One region of the Photobacterium swingsii genome, then DNA from elsewhere that is predicted to be linked to it. Evidence: predicted binding sites of a transcription regulator. Region 1 holds the regulator's gene; each other region holds the start of a gene.
What was found. The regulator CRP, encoded in region 1, controls carbon source genes, mostly activating them, when cyclic AMP is high. The targets are predictions, from matches to a motif close to TGTGANNNNNNTCACA.
Positions count from the first base shown of each region.

Region 1 (4,254 bases):
TTATCGGCTGGTTTGATCTCCACCGATGATAGTGAGTGGCAATATTTTATTGACCATATCCGTGCAGGCATAGTGAACCGTAACCGTCAGCTGACTGGTGCGAGTGGGGATGCTCCATTTGGTGGTCCTGGCGCATCAGGTAACTTACGTCCGAGTGCTTACTATGCCGCTGACTACTGTGCGTACCCTATGGCATCGATGGAGGGTGAACAAGCTGAGCTACCTGCACAGCTATCGCCAGGTATTACTTTGTAAGCAAGTTGAGCAGACATCATCAAACTAAAAAAGAAGTGCCATACTGATTAGGTCGAATCAGGGCACTTCTACATCCATCACCAGCGGGGAGCATCTCAACATGGAAAGAGTAGAGCAACTGTTTAACAACTTATGGCAAGACTATATTCAACGCCTGTGCCCATCAGCGGATCAAGTACATACATTACTGACCGAAGATGAGCCGCTACTGAATGACCATATTGCGTTGCGCACATTTAACTTACCGAAAGTCGGACTGGATGTGCTAGCCGCACCCTTTATTGCGATTGGTTACAAACCTTGTGGCACTTACCATTTTGAGTCTAAAAAACTCTACGCTGAGCATTTTGAACACCCAAACCCTGCGGCGCCAAAAGTGTTTATTAGTGAGCTATTGGTGGGTCAGTGTTCCTCATTATTGCAGCAATCGGTACGTAGTTTGATTGATCAAGTGCCAGAGCAAGCGGTGAAAGATCCTGCCTTCTTGTATGGCGGCCGTTTGTGGGACATTGATTTTGAAACGTATGAGATGTTAGCCGCAGAGAGTGAATATGCAGGGTGGTTAGCGGCGCATGGCTTTGGCGCGAATCACTTTACGGTTAGCATTAACCAACTAGAACAATTTACTGAAGTGGCCGAGGTGAATCACTTATTGGCACATAATGGCTTTGCCATCAATGTATCGGGTGGAGAAGTGAAAGGCAGTCCTGAAGAGATGTTAGAGCAGTCTTCTACCATGGCAGATAAAGTCCCTGTCGCTTTTTTAGATGGGGTAAAAACGATCCCTGGTGGTTTTTATGAATTTGCCAAGCGCTACCCGCAAGCCGATGGTGAGCTTTATACCGGATTTGTCGCTGCGTCGGCGGATAAGATCTTTGAAAGTACCGACAGCTAGAGTGCAATGTTCCGGCCAATCCCAGCGTTTCACGCAGAGGTCATGTTGATAGCATGGCCTTTGTTCTATCTGTGGCTTAATACAGGCTTTCTAAAGGCGGTGACCACTGCGAGCCTTCTTGGCGCTGCGGCGTATTCGCTAATGAGATATGTTGTTCGAGAAAGTGACGTTGGCCACTGAACCCTGTCATCTCAACAGTTGTGGGTAGTGGGGCAATCACGCTCGGTGGTGGGGTGTTAGTGTTGTACGGAGAAAAACGTTCGATATCCATATCACGAACTCCATGATGCCGATTTTGTCGGGGAAGAGGTGACGTCGTCCATCGACGTCTGTTATGCACAATGTAGCAAAGGTGGCGTAGTTAGCAAGTGAAGAATCAGTGACAAGGTTAGCAAATTTGGATTTAGATATACGCCATAGGTATGGTGTTTTTCCGATATAAAAAAAGCCGCAAAAGCGGCTTTTTTCTAGTGATAATCGATAAATCAACAGATTAACGAGTACCGTATACCACGATAGTTTTACCGTGTGCAGAAATCAGGTTCTGTTCTTCAAGCATCTTCAAGATACGACCAACGGTTTCACGTGAACAACCTACGATTTGACCGATTTCTTGACGGGTGATCTTGATTTGCATACCGTCTGGGTGCGTCATTGCATCAGGTTGTTTCGCTAGGTTAAGTAGCGTCTGTGCAATACGACCCGTTACGTCTAAGAACGCAAGGTCGCCCACTTTTTGGCTTGTTACTTGAAGGCGAGTTGCCATCTGTGCAGACAAGCGCATCAAGATGTCTGGATTAACTTGGATTAGCTGACGGAATTTCTTAAATGAAATCTCAGCAACTTCACAAGGTGTCTTCGCACGAACCCAAGCTGTACGTTCTTGACCTTCTTCGAAAAGGCCAAGTTCACCGATGAAGTCACCTTGGTTTAGGTAAGAAAGAATCATCTCTTTGCCTTCTTCATCCTTGATAAGAACAGCAACAGAACCTTTTACAATATAGTAGAGAGTTTCCGCTTTCTCACCCGCATGAATCAAAGTGCTTTTTGATGGGTACTTGTGAATGTGGCAATGTGAAAGAAACCACTCTAGTGTTGGATCTGTTTGAGGTTTACCTGGAACCATATTACTAACTTCCTCTGCGTTTGTTGCCCAACAACGACATCCCTATAATTTCAGTCTGGGCTTAACAATAGAATTGCTCGCTGGTTAGGATATTAAGTCAGCCGCTGGGCTGCAAGCTCACTTGAATAATTAATTGAGAGTTTAACTTTTTTCGGTGGGCATTTCTTGATATTGATCTATCTGAAATCGTCATTTTGTACTCATAAGTGTGCACATGATCACACGGTTGTTAGATTATGCAGAATTGACGCCAAAACACTAAGGAGAAAGCAATGCAATCACGTGTGAAATGGGTAGAAGGAATGACTTTTCTTGCCCAGTCAAATTCGGGTCATAGTGTGGTGATGGACGGCAATGGTGGCGAAAAAGCACCCAGTCCAATGGAGTTGGTTTTGATGGCGGCTGGTGGTTGTAGTTCGGTCGATGTTGTTGATGGTTTACAATCTGCAGATCAACGTATCACGGGCTGCGAAGCACAAATTTCCTCGGTGCGCCGCGAGACAGCCCCACGTATTTTTACCTCGGCAAATTTGCATTTTGTGGTGACGGGACATGATCTTGATGAAGCCTTGGTGGCAACAACCGTCGCTAATTCGCTCGAGAAATATTGTTCGGTTTGTTTGATGCTGGGTGAAGGGGTTGAATTGACGCATTCATACGAAGTGATCGCCGCATAAATCTATTGCTAGGTAAACTGTAGCAGCATGATAAAAACGGAGACTTGAGGTCTCCGTTTTGCTGTTATTTGTTTCACACGGCAATTAAACCGCGACTAGCCGATTTTCCCTGTTTCAATCAGCTGCTGGATCAGAGGACGCATTATTAGCTCCATCGCAAAGCTCATTTTGCCGCCCGGTACCACCAAGGTATTGTGGCGTGACATGAATGAGCCTTGGATCATCGACAATAAGTACGGGAAGTCGACATTCTTGATCCCACGAAAACGGATCACCACAAAGCTTTCATCTAAACTCGGGATCCCTTTGGCGCTAAGTGGGTTCGAGGTATCCACGGTGGGAACACGCTGGAAGTTAATATGAGTCCGTGAAAACTGCGGCGTGATGTAATTGAGGTAATCATCCATCGAGCGCACAATAGATTCCATTACAGCTTCACGAGAATGACCGCGGTCACGGGTGTCACGAACAATTTTTTGAATCCACTCTAAGTTGACGATTGGTACCATGCCAATCAAGAGATCAACATGCTGCGCAACATTGGTTTCACCGTCGACGACCCCGCCATGTAAGCCTTCATAAAATAAGAGATCGGTATTTTCAGGTAGCTCTTGCCATGGGGTGAAAGAGCCTGGCATTTGGTTATAAGGCACGGCTTCATCAAAGGTGTGCAGGTAGCGGCGGAATTTGCCGGTACTGTCTTCACCGTACTGATGGAAAAACTGTTCGAGTTGCGGGAAATCGTTCGCTTGGGGGCCAAAATAGCTGATATGGCGGCCCTGTTCTTTGGCTTTACGTATTTCGACGTCCATTTCGGGGCGTGTAAAGCGGTGGAAGCTATCGCCTTCCAGCCAAGCCGCATTGATGCTCATCATATTGAACATTTTGCGGAAGGCTTCTGAAGTGGTCGAGGTGCCCGCACCGGATGAACCTGTTACTGCAATGATGGGGTGTTTTGCAGACATGACAAACCCTGTCGTTAAGATTAACGATGAGTTATTAACAGGATGTTGCGATTAGATCAAGTGTAAGCGATGTCGAGTATTAGAAATTGAGATCTCGACGAAGCTTAATATCGACTGATTCATGTAATTCAGAAAACATCACTACGGCTTCGCCTTGGGCAAGCTGTTGGCGAACATGTTGAACTTTTTGTTCTAAGGTTTTTTCGTGCTCACCGTAATCGGTGCCTTCACGTAGAACAAAGTGTTCGATCAGGTTATCGAGGGTATCTGGGGCGATGTCTTGCCAAGGAATAATCATAACAACCACTTACTGCTTTAGGAGGAGGTAACCACTGA
Region 1 covers NZ_AP024852.1:265,962-270,215, forward strand. Annotated here, with positions in the region: gene astD (succinylglutamate-semialdehyde dehydrogenase) at 1-255, shown strand, start outside; gene OCU77_RS01225 (DUF1338 domain-containing protein) at 356-1,150, shown strand; gene OCU77_RS01230 (hypothetical protein) at 1,227-1,421, opposite strand; gene crp (cAMP-activated global transcriptional regulator CRP) at 1,644-2,276, opposite strand; gene OCU77_RS01240 (OsmC family protein) at 2,549-2,953, shown strand; gene OCU77_RS01245 (phosphoribulokinase) at 3,049-3,918, opposite strand; gene OCU77_RS01250 (YheU family protein) at 3,998-4,216, opposite strand.

Region 2 (4,254 bases), 1.0 Mb from region 1:
GGTGCAATTAACTATTGAATCGGAACAAGGTGATAATGCTATCGATCGTATTCTTCATTTGATTGAAGATGCCGAGTCTCGTAAAGCACCATTAGAACGTTTTCTGGATAAGTTTAGCCGTTGGTATACGCCAGCAATGATAGTGTTAGCGGCTCTAGTGATTGTTATTCCACCTATGTTATTTGGGCAGTCATGGGATGAGTGGTTATACAAAGGTTTAACGCTACTGCTTATTGCATGTCCGTGTGCCTTGGTGATTTCAACGCCAGCTGCTATTACTTCAGGTCTAGCCGCCGCGGCTAAACGTGGTGCTTTAATCAAGGGGGGCGCTGCGCTTGAACAGTTAGGCCATATTCAAACCGTTGCTTTTGATAAAACAGGTACCTTAACGGAAGGCAAACCTGTGATGACTGATCTGGTGAGCTGGGAAGGGGATGAGACGAGGTTATTACGTCAAGCCGCTGCGATTGAAGCAGGCTCGCTTCACCCACTTGCTATGGCAGTGATCAAAGCTGCAGAGAATAAGGGTATTCATATCCCAGAAGCTAAGCATCGTGAAGCATTGGTGGGTAAGGGTATTCAAGGTGAGGTTGATGGTGAGATGCTTTTACTATGCGCAGCCGATCGCCTACCTGAATCAGTGCTACTGACCGTAGAGCAGCAGCAAACCGTAGATAATCTAGAAAACCAAGGTAAAACGCTGGTCGTTGCGATGAGAGGTAGCCTTCCTGTTGGTGTTATCGCGTGGCGTGATAATCTGCGAGATGATGCTGCTAAAGCAATTATTGCTCTTAAAGAAATCGGTGTTGGTGCGGTCATGTTAACGGGTGATAACTGTCGTGCAGCAAGCGCCATTGCTGCGGATATTGGTATCGACTTTCGTGCTGGCTTGTTACCTGCAGATAAAGTGTCTGCGGTACGTGAGATGAACGACAGGCATAATATCGCCATGGTTGGCGACGGCATTAACGATGCGCCTGCAATGAAAACAGCGTCGATTGGTATCGCGATGGGGGGCGGCACAGACGTCGCGTTAGAAACTGCTGATGCAGCCTTAACACATAATCGCGTATCTGAGTTGCCGAATATGATTGCGCTGTCACGTGCAACACTAGCGAATATTCGTCAAAACATCGTGCTTGCTTTGGGTTTGAAAGGTGTGTTCCTTGTGACGACGTTATTAGGAATGACTGGGTTGTGGGTCGCAGTATTGGCCGATAGTGGTGCAACAGCTCTGGTGACATTAAATGCGCTCAGGCTACTTCGCTTTAACCCTGATAAATAAGTGGACTATTTGGTGAGAATTTCTGATTAATATTCCAGCGTTAATACTCGCCCACTAACTAAAATAAACCGCAGCCAACAGAAATGTTACTGCGGTTTTTTTGTGATCTTTGCCATCCGCAAACGATTTTAGGTGACTCGTGTCACTTTTTTGTGAGAAATGAAAACTAATCGATTTTGTTTAACGTGATTGCTGTCACTAAAAAGTGTGATTTGATGGGCTATCGTAAGAACATGCTTTTGAGAGTGAAACTTGCTGAGTATGACTCTTAACGTACCCTATGATTAAAGTATTCTGACGACTCTACACAGAATGCAATAACGATAAAAAGGATATCAATATGTCTGACAATAATGTTTTCCACTTAGGTGTTAATAAAGCGGATCTTAACGGTGCTGAACTAGCGATCATCCCAGGTGATCCAGCTCGCGTTGAAAAGATTGCCAACCTAATGGATAACCCTGAGTTTCTAGCAAGCTCTCGTGAGTACACAGTATTTCGCGCGAAACTTGATGGTAAATCAGTGGTAGTTTGTTCGACAGGTATTGGTGGTCCATCTACGTCGATTGCTGTAGAAGAGCTAGCACAACTTGGTGTTCGTACTTTCCTACGTGTTGGCACAACTGGCGCGATTCAGCCACACATCAACCCTGGCGATATGATCGTAACAACGGGCTCAGTTCGTCTAGACGGCGCTAGCCTTCACTTTGCCCCAATGGAGTTCCCTGCGGTTGCTGACTTTGATGTTGCAACAGCAATGAAAGCCGCGTGTGATGCTGATAACGCAACTGTACATACAGGTGTGACGGCATCAAGCGATACTTTCTACCCAGGCCAAGAGCGTTACGATACATTCACTGGCCGTGTTGTACGTCGTTTCCAAGGTTCTATGGATGAATGGCAGCAAATGGGTGTACTTAACTTTGAAATGGAATCTGCAACCTTGCTGACTATGTGTGCAAGTTCTGGTTTACGTGCTGGTTGTGTTGCGGGTGTTATTATCAACCGTACTCAAAAAGAGATCCCTGATCACGCAACACTGAAAGCGACAGAAACTCGCTCAATCAAAGTCGTGGTTGATGCCGCACGCCGTATGCTTGCTGAATAATGTTTCTAAAATGAAGCTTTGGCTTCTACACGTCTAAAACCACCTTCGGGTGGTTTTTTTATGGCCGCTATTCAAGGATGGGTCAAGTGATAGTAAGAGTAATCACTGTATTTACGTCGTTTTGTGGTGATTTCTGGATATTCATAGCAACCTTGTATCAAGGTGCATATTTATCTATAAAATTACGTTTTTTACACTTGGTTACACTTGTGGGTGGGAGTTAATTGTACTTAATATTTACTTAAATCAAAAAAGTTGAATGTTTTTCTCTTTTTGCTGCCTTTTTCAGCGTTTGCTGGATTGATCTTGCCGTGATCATCCATTAGAATTCGCCGCGCATTACAGATGCACACATTTTTTAATATTTATTACTTTTTTTGAACTACTCCTGTAGGGGAACTCAATGTCTACAAAACTAGCTAACCCAGCACCTTTAGGTTTGATGGGCTTTGGTATGACTACCATCCTTTTAAACATCCACAATGCGGGTTTCTTCCCTATTGATTCAATGATCCTAGCAATGGGTATCTTCTACGGCGGTCTTGGTCAAGTGCTTGTAGGCATGATGTGCTTCAAGCGTGGTGATACGTTTGGTACAACAGCATTTACTTCTTACGGTCTATTCTGGCTAACACTTGTCGGTCTAATCGTTATGCCAAAAATGGGTCTAGCGGCAAGCCCTGCACCTTTCATGGGCTGGTACCTACTATTATGGGGCATCTTTACTGGCTTCATGTTCATCGGTTCACTTTGCTACCCACGTGCTAAGCAATTCGTTTTTGCTTCACTAACTGTATTGTTCTTCCTTCTTGCCGCTCGTGATTTCACAGGTAGCGCACTGATTGGCACAATCGCTGGTTTCGAAGGTATCATCTGTGGTGCAAGTGCAATCTACTTCGCTATGGCACAAGTATTGAACAACGAATTCGGTCGTACAATTCTGCCTGTAGGTGAGAAAAAAGTAGCGCAAGCAGCACCGCTTAAAGCTGCAGCTTAATCGCACCTTATTGATGAAAAAACCTCGCTTCGGCGAGGTTTTTTTGATCGTCTAGAATAGAAGTGTCTCAGCTTCACCTTCTAGACGATAAGGAATCAGTATGGCACAGCGATATGCAGCGATTATGGGGGCCCTCATCGCAGACGCTGCGAGTATGGGGACTCATTGGATATATTCTCCTGAGCGAGTGAAATCGCTTTTATCTCTCCCGCACTTCCCTTTTATTGAACCCAATCCCGAACATTATAAAGGTGTTGATGGTTACTATGCGCACGATAGGTTGGTTGCGGGCGAATCGACTATTTATGGAGAATGGCTTGCGCTGTACATTCGGTTGCTGAGTGACCCTACGATTAGCACTCACTATATTCAACAGCATGTTTTAGAACATTTCGGTCCAGGGGGGGAGTTCATTGGTTATGTTGATAGTCCAACTAAAGCGTTAGTTTTGTCACTCTCCTCGTTAGACCCTGATGATTGGCCTGAAGACTCAGGCAGCGATGATGATCAAAATCCAGCCTTATGCGCAATCCCTGCGCTAGTTGCCTTAAAATACCCCTCAGAGAAGCTTGAGCAAGAAATTGATCGTATTGTTGGTATTACTCACCAAAACGAGACAGCACTACAATGCTCAAAAGCTTTTGCTTGTGCCCTTAATGAGGCGTTACGTTCTCGCCGTATAGATCCTGTTTTGAATATATTGAAAATTAAATCGCCTGAGGAAATAAGAGAAAAGATAGAGCAGGTACGGGTGTTAAAAGGGGAAGTGAATGATTTAAGCCATGTGCTTACTATCGTTAATCAGGCTTGTCGTTTAGCCGATAGCTTACCGCTTGCCGCATGGGTGCTTAACAACAGTAATAG
Region 2 covers NZ_AP024852.1:1,313,137-1,317,390, forward strand. Annotated here, with positions in the region: gene OCU77_RS06320 (zinc/cadmium/mercury/lead-transporting ATPase) at 1-1,285, shown strand, start outside; gene udp (uridine phosphorylase) at 1,626-2,393, shown strand; gene OCU77_RS06330 (acetate uptake transporter) at 2,797-3,390, shown strand; gene OCU77_RS06335 (ADP-ribosylglycohydrolase family protein) at 3,491-4,254, shown strand, end outside.
Region 2: a site for CRP is predicted at 1,470-1,485, ahead of udp (uridine phosphorylase). Genes of this name have one in related genera too.

Region 3 (4,254 bases), 740 kb from region 1:
AGCTCTTCAATATCAGAGTACGGAATAAAGCCGCCACCACCTGGTAGTACTTCCGCTTGATACGACAATGCAGTACCACCAACCATTACACTCCACTTTGGTTCGTCATTGCGAAATTCAGTCTCTGCCGCGCGGTAATTGCTCGCAGCTTCAGGGAAACGAATCATGACATCATCTTTAGTGTCAAAGCTCATAATAAAAGGTCGAGTACTGAAGAGTTCCGTTTTGGTACCACGACGTAACATTTTTTCGCCACGGATAACCACTTGGTTTTTTCCCTCAACAATATCATAGGTGTTATCAGCGATAGCGTTATCACTGTTCACAGCAACACCGTTAATCGCCAGTACTGATAAGCCATATTCTGTTTCTAACGTATTCGCTTGTGCGGAAGCGGCAAATACCAAGCTAAGGGCGAACCCAACCACTGTTTTATTCATTACTCTTTACTCCTTCAAAGCACCTAAATAGCGATCTAAATAATATCAATACTGCTAATACCAATCCATCTAAGTCACTGAGCGTTGTATCCCAGCGATAAACGAAAAAAGCCGCCCGAAGGCGGCTTTTAAATATAGGGGGAAATTTTATTTCCTAATTCGCTAAAAAGCGTGATTAGAATTTAACTTCCATACCTACTACGTAACCGAAGCCTTTTTCTTCAACAGCTTTAACATCTTCGTAGCCTAGTTCAACGTAAGCACGAGTGTTAGCAGTCAGTTGGTGAGCAACGTTTGCGTAAAGGTTCATTGCGTCTTGAGCTTTAGCATCGCCAGAGTTTTGTGCGTAGCCAAGACCAAATGTGTTCTTACCTAGTGTGTAAGAACCAGCAAGTTCCCAAGTTTTGATATCGCTGTCTGTGTCAGAACCATCATCAGATTGGCCGTATAGTGCACCAACGTAGATAGGACCAGCTGCGTAAACAAATTCTAGATCCCATGCAGTTTGTTCTGTACCAACGACAACGCCAGCGTCATTTTTAAATTGCTCATTTTTGAAATCAGCGTAGTAAGCACGTGCTTCAAAATCACCAAATGGAACACCAGCAGCGATTTCTAGTAGTTCTTCGCCTTTTTTGCCAGTAGCATCTTCTTGAGCGATGTTGTAACCAGCACCAGCCCAGAATTTCTCACCAGAGAAGCGGTATTTGATGTACTGATCCATGTCAGTATCTTCGTAGTTAACACCAGCTGTGTCTTTCAGCTCGATATCAACACCAACACCAGCATCATCGATGATAGCTAGTTGACGACCGAAAGTAACTTCACCGAAGTTACCACCTAGACCAACGTATAGACCGTCGTTCACTACGTCGCCAGAGCTCTTACCTTGAGATACTTTATTATCTTTAGATTCGCCGATTGCTAGTTCGATAGCACCTAGAGCGTATAGGTCAGCGTTTACTTGGTGTTGAACGCGTAGTGCTAGGTCACCGTCATCGATACGGATAGATGCGTCTGCATCTGTATCAGCTGCTTTTGCGAATGCATCAGCTTTAGCTGAACGGTAGTACTGAACTTCAGCAGCACCAGACATAGTAACTTGAGTACCGTCTTGGTCGTATAGAGATACTGCTGCAGAAGCAGAACCAGCTACTAGAAGTGCTGGAACTGTAAGTGCTAAAAGAGTCTTTTTCATGAGATCCACTGCCTTTTCTTATTTGGAATGGAATTCCTATTTCCAGAATTCCTTTTCTATTATGTTTTTTTAGAAGACCACCCGGTTAATACCAAAAGAATAATCATCTAAAGCAATTTGATTGCGGGGCTATCCTGACAGAGTTTTCGCCTAGGTGTCAAATAGTTCAAAAAATAAATCAAAAAACATTTATTCATTATTATTCAATAGGATAGGTGCAACAACAAAAGAAACAAAAGACAAAAAAGTTCTATTTAGCACGGTTAATCGTTTTTTAAAATGACAAAATAACAACACAAAAAACCACAAAATACCAAAACCAACGGTGGCATTGGTCATATATATTATAAAACACTGATTTTTTAGTTAAGTTAGTGTTTTATCGACAACCACCTTGCGCGTTCATGTTGAGTTCAATTTATTTTCGTGACCAAAATCTCATTTAGATTCAAAGTTGTTCAATTTATTTGCCCCCGCTCACATTCAGATGTTCGTGTTATAATCAGCTTCCTTGCCATTTAATACGTTACTTATATGTTACACAGCCAAATAAAACGCGATATCAAGCAATGCTATGAAAACCTAGGAAGCCAACTTGATAACTTCCGCCCAAGGCGTGCGCAGAACTACCTTGTTGCAGAAATAGCCAAAACATTGGCTGGCGAATACCATAAAAAGAACCGAATGTTAGTGGCAGAGGCGGGAACAGGGATCGGAAAATCTCTGTCTTATTTGATCGCAGGCATTCCTTTTGTACTGTTTAACAATAAGAAGCTACTTATTTCGACTGCAACCGTCGCTTTGCAAGAACAGCTCATTGAGAAAGACTTACCCTTGTTTAACCGCATTTTCCCAAAAGAATTCAGCTTTATTTTGGCAAAAGGACGTCAACGCTACTGCTGTGGGCATAAGTTAGCAGCATCGTGTGACGGAAATAGCGAAGACCAGATGAGTTTTTGGCAAGAAAAACCTAAAAAGTCTGATTTAGAACTTTTGACAAGAATGAAAAGTGCTTATGAATCAGGTAAATGGGATGGTGACCGTGATGGTTGGCCAAAACAAGTCCCCGATCGCGTATGGCAGCAAATTGTGGCAGATAAACACAGCTGTCATGCTGGATTACCCAAACACCGTCAGTGCCCTTTTGCTAAAGCACGCGAACATTTAGATAAAGCTGACGTCATTATCGCCAACCATGCACTGCTAATGGCAGATATTGAGCTTGGTGGTGGCGTAATTTTACCAGAACCCGAACAAACGATTTATGTAATCGATGAGGCCCATCACCTACCACAAGTAGCACGTGACTTTTCGTCTGCGGCTGCCAGCTTAAAAGGCGCAACCAATTGGTTAGAAAAGCTCAATCAATCTGTCGGTAAACTTGCTGAACTCGCGGATTACAGTAAAGCTGGGCGTTTTCAATCTTCGCTACAAGAAAACATTCAGCACCTTATTCCAACTCTGCGCCAAATCGCAGCCAATATTGATCCAAGCCATTTCAGTAAAGATGGCATTTATCGCTTTGAACATGGTGAGCTTCCCGCTTGGCTACAAGAAGAAGCCAAAGGGTGTAAAGATGCCAGTAAGAAAGCGTTACAAGCACTAGGCAAACTCCATGACTTAATTTCAGAACGATTAAAAGATAATGAAATTGGTGCTCGCCAAGGAGAACCCGCATTAGCTGAATCTGGATTTTACCTGCAAAGGTTAGAAAACCTAGAAAAAGTCTGGGCGCTAATGGCGCAGCCTTGTAACAAAAAAGGGGCTCCCCTTGCCCGTTGGATAGAAAAAAGCGGCGACCGTGAAGATGACTACATTATCGAAGTTTCGCCACTTGAAGTTGGCTACCGCCTAGACCAACTGCTATGGAGCCGCGCAGCAGGTGCCGTCCTCGTTTCTGCAACATTACGTGCGCTTAACCAATTTACCTACTTTTGCCGCCAGGTAGGTATTTCGGAATCCGATGGTGGGAAGTTTTTAGCTCTGGCTTCACCGTTTGATTATCAAAATAACGCGCGCTTAGTGATTCCAGCGTTACCGTTAGAACCACAAGCCGATAAATTTACTGAACTCTTGATTGAGACCCTCCCCGAATATCTCGAAGGCGAGACCGCAAGCTTGGTCTTATTCTCTTCGTATTGGCAAATGAACAAGGTAGCAGAGAGCTTGCAGCCACTGGCCAAGAAAAACAAATGGCAACTGCTGGTTCAAGGTGATGAAGCTCGCCACACCATTCTAAAAAAACATAAAGAGAACTGTAAAAATAAAGTACCGAGCATTTTATTTGGTACAGGGAGCTTCTCTGAAGGGCTTGATCTACCAGGTGATTTGCTTAAAAACCTTATCATTACCAAAATCCCTTTTGCCGTGCCAACCTCGCCTGTCGAAGAGGCTCACGCTGAATACATCGAAAGTCGTGGTGGTAACCCGTTTTTACAGATTTCTGTACCAGAGGCGAGTAAAAAGCTAATTCAATCTGCTGGTCGTTTACTGCGTAAAGAAGAAGATTCTGGTAGAGTGGTCTTGCTCGACCGACGCGTGATTTCACGCCGTTATGGCAAAGCATTATTAGATTCATTACCGCCGTTCAAACGGATTATCGAACACAAATAAACA
Region 3 covers NZ_AP024852.1:1,003,785-1,008,038, reverse strand. Annotated here, with positions in the region: gene OCU77_RS04940 (YccT family protein) at 1-440, opposite strand, end outside; gene OCU77_RS04935 (porin) at 616-1,638, opposite strand; gene dinG (ATP-dependent DNA helicase DinG) at 2,173-4,251, shown strand.
Region 3: a site for CRP is predicted at 2,064-2,079, ahead of dinG (ATP-dependent DNA helicase DinG). Genes of this name have one in related genera too.

Region 4 (4,254 bases), 1.7 Mb from region 1:
ACGCGCATCACTTCTATCTCAAAACCTGCCACTTTTTCGCTATCTGGGTAATAGGTTAAGTTAACTTGTTGCCCTTTTAGCGTACGGTACCTTTTTGTCCTGCGAAATTTAAAAGGGGCATCGCAATCTTCAATCATGAGGGTATGCAGTACCCACTCACCGTCATCTCTCTGCGTATGTGACAACACTTTTTTACCATCAGAATGAATAAGATTTTCATGCTTAGTTAAAAGTTTATCTACGGGTGATTTCATGCTTAAGGCAACCAATACTTATTGAAAAAAAAGAGTGCTCTGAGAAAGGCTAGCTTCTTCACCTCGCTCGCTTTACAAAATGGTATCACTTTTAAGAAAGTGTAATGCCATTCTTCACTATACTTTTACCATCAATACAAAACGCTTCTCGGTATTTTTATATTGATAATATGTAACGCTCTTAGGTCTTACCGTTGCCCGTGTATTCGGGCAGCGCTTCCCTACCTACAGCTTTTCTGAATCAGTTACCACATAGGTTTCTCATGTTCACGCCTAATTAAACAGAGAAATGCAGTAAGTGAGACCAGAAGATATCCACTCGATAATCCAAACTTAACCACCTAACAATAATACAGCAATATTGATGCCAATTTACTTTGGCCTAGCTTTTAATCGTTTCTTAAACAAAAACAGAGAGCCGAGGCTCTCTGTTTAAAATTCATTATCTAGCGAGTAATACGAGTCTTAGAAAGACAAGAACACACCGGCAATGGTCGCACTCATCAAGTTCGCTAAGGTTGCCGCAAAAATCGCTTTAAAACCTAAGCGTGCAATATCAGGACGACGACTCGGCACTACGCCACCAAGACCACCCATTAGCATGGCAATAGAAGTCAAGTTAGCAAAGCCACACAATGCAAACGTAACAACTGCCTGTGAGTGTGCGCTTAGTTGATCTTTTACGGCCATAAGGTCTGCAAAAGCAACAAATTCGTTAACTGCGATTTTCTTACCAATCAAGCTTGCAGCCACTGTCGCTTCAGACCAAGGTACACCAATCAGCCATGCCACAGGAGCAAACAAGTAACCAAAGATCAATTCAAGGCTTAGGTTATTCACACCTAACCAGTCACCAACATGGCTTAGGCCACCATTGATAAGTGCAATCAAGCTGATAATAGCAAGTAAACTCGCACCAACTGCCATTACGATTTGTAGGCCACCTAACGCACCGCGTGTTGCTGCATCAATGATGTTTACAGGCTCATCATCTTCACCGTCATCAGATGCTTGGTTTTCCTCATCAACCATTTCAGTTTGAGGAACCAAGATTTTAGCCATCATAAGACCAGCAGGTGCAGACATAAAACTTGCCGCCACAAGGTAGCTAATATCAACACCTAAACCGGCATAGCCTACCAAAGTACCACCAGCAACAGAGGCTAAGCCACCTACCATTACGGCAAATAATTCAGAACGGCTCATTTTAGCAAGGTAAGGACGAACAACTAGTGGTGCTTCTACTGAACCCACAAAGATGTTTGCTGTTGCAGACATAGATTCTGTACGGCTTGTTCCAAGAATGCGTTGCAACATGCCACCAATAGTACGAATGATGAAACCCATTACGCCAAGGTAGTACAACACAGAAATAAGAGCAGAGAAGAAAACAATCGTTGGCAGTACGTTAACCGCAAAAATGAAACCAAGTTTAAACTGAGCTAGTTCACCAAAAAGAAACTCGGTACCAACACGACCGTAGTCGATGATGCCAGATACTGCATTTGACACGCTGTTAAGGATATCGCGCCCAACAGGTACATATAGAATGAATCCCGCAAACACTAATTGGATAGCAAAAGCGCCACCCACAGTGCGCCAATTAATTGCGCGACGGTTTTCTGAACATAAGATAGCAACCGCAAAAAGCGTAAATACGCCTAAAATGCTGACCAAATAATTCAAGGTCATTCTCCACAGTAGTTTTTTTAGTAAACGATTGCGGAGGCATTCTATTCATATTACAAAGTGTGACAAGGATCAGATTGTTACACCCATTTACACTTTGGACACACAATTCCGATTTTTTGATGCTTTTATCAGCAAAGCAAACGAAAACAACCTGATTGGTGCGTATATGGGATACTCTTGTTTCCACAAGTGACAATGATCACATTATTAAGCTGCATAAATACATTGCTCGTGGTGATATATTGCACAAGATCTCGTGCAAACGTTATCGCAATACGTTATCCCAGTAGACAGGTTCACCAATGTGATGGCGAACAAACTCAATAAATGCGTGCACTTTCTTCGGTAAAAACTTGTATCTCGGATATACCGCATATAAAGGCATGTGCTGAGTCAGCGTCCAATCAGGCAGTAACCGTACCAATTTCCCTTCGCTAAATTCTTTCTCTAACAAATATGTCGCCAGATAACCCACCCCATTCCCCGTCAGGGTGGCATCTAAAATAGCATCGGCAGAATCGACTCTGAAATTACCTTTTACTTTCAATTGGACGTTTGTATTTTCTTGATCATCTGTCGTTGCTTTAGTAAAGCTCCAGACGTTGTCTTTCCGCTCGCGGCTGTAGTAAGTAATGCAGTTATGATCAGACAGATCCTCAGGTGTATATGGCACCCCATTACGTGCAAGATAGTCAGGACTTGCCGCTAGCACAAAATGGCAATCGGCCAAATGGCGAGCAACAAACCCTTCTGGTGGAGAGTCCGTCATACCAATCCAGAGATCGAGCTGTTCAGCAATAAGGTCAACCCGGTGATCAAACAGGCTCAACTCAAGATCGAGTTGAGGGTACTTTTCATGAAACTCTGAGATAAAAGGCGCAATATGATGACGTGCAAATGACTGTGCAATACCAACCCGTAATAAACCTTGCATAGTATCACTGACTTCAAGCAGTTCACTTTCAGCATCATTGATCTCACTGGCTATATTTTCACAGTGAACAGCAAAGCGTTGCCCCTCTTCCGTTAAGGCAAAAGAGCGTGTCGTACGCTGCACTAGCTGCACCCCTAATCGCTCTTCCAGTTGTTGAATTTGCTTACTCACCTGAGTACGTGAGATATCCAGCAACTGGGCGGCTTTAGTGAAGCTCTGCTGCTTGGTCAGCGCATTAAAGACGATCATCTGTTGGGCTTTTTTTATCATTGCGACTATCACTGTTCATCATTACGGCTCTTTCAGCCTAAACGAAAAAAGCCTGTCAAAGACAGGCTTTTATTAACTATCTACCGCTTTACTTATAGTTTAAAGAAAGACAGCTGTTGTTTTTGTTGCTCTGCAAGTTGAGAAAGCTCAGCACTTGCCTGTGCACTCTGACTGATACCAGCAACGTTTTGGTTGATGATCTCAGACATGTTGGTCACATTACGGTTAATGTCTTGCGTCACTTGAGACTGTTGCTCAGCGGCTGTTGCCACTTGTGTGTTCATATCACTGATTTGAACAACAGATTCAGTAATACCGATCAACGCATCATTCGCTTGGTTAGAAAGCGCTTGGTTACGTTGAAGCATTTCTAGGCTCTGCTGCATGCTTTCATTCGCATTACCAGACTGAGACTGAAGCTCTTCGATAATCGTTTGAATCTCTTGCGTTGAAGACTGAGTGCGTGCTGCAAGCATACGTACTTCATCGGCAACAACGGCAAAACCACGGCCAGATTCACCCGCACGTGCCGCTTCAATCGCCGCATTCAATGCTAGTAAATTAGTTTGTTCTGAGATACTGCGAATAACTTCGATAACCTTGCTGATTTGCTCAGATTGGTCTTTTAGACGCGTTACCACGCCTGCCGCTTCTTCGAGCGTATTCGACATCTGCTGGCTAGCTGCATTGCTTTGCTCAAAGATGTTCAAACCTTCTTTCGCTAGATCATCTGTTTGCTTCGCAGTCGCATCGGCATTAGTTGCGTTATCGCTTACGTTGTCAGCTGTGCTTGAAAGCTCATTCACCGCAGAGGCAACTTGGTCGATCTCGTTAAGTTCTTGCTGAGCATTTGCTTCAGACTGCGTCATTACCGCTGCAAGCTCTGTTGAAGCAGAAGCTACATCTTCACTGATGCGGATTAATGCATCTACCGTCGTGTGCAGTTGAGTTACAGTGCTGTTCACATCAGCGCTTAAGCGTGCAACTTCGTTCTCGCCGTCTTGATCAGCTTGAACACGTAGGTTACCACCCGCCACTTCGCGCATTACAGCCTGAAGCTTAATGATTGGGTTAACAATTAAGCCTGATAGCCACCACGCACCA
Region 4 covers NZ_AP024852.1:2,428,170-2,432,423, forward strand. Annotated here, with positions in the region: gene OCU77_RS11120 (hypothetical protein) at 1-254, opposite strand, end outside; gene OCU77_RS11125 (NupC/NupG family nucleoside CNT transporter) at 720-1,940, opposite strand; gene OCU77_RS11130 (LysR family transcriptional regulator) at 2,212-3,150, opposite strand; gene OCU77_RS11135 (methyl-accepting chemotaxis protein) at 3,243-4,254, opposite strand, start outside.
Region 4: a site for CRP is predicted at 2,135-2,150, ahead of OCU77_RS11125 (NupC/NupG family nucleoside CNT transporter). Genes of this name have one in related genera too.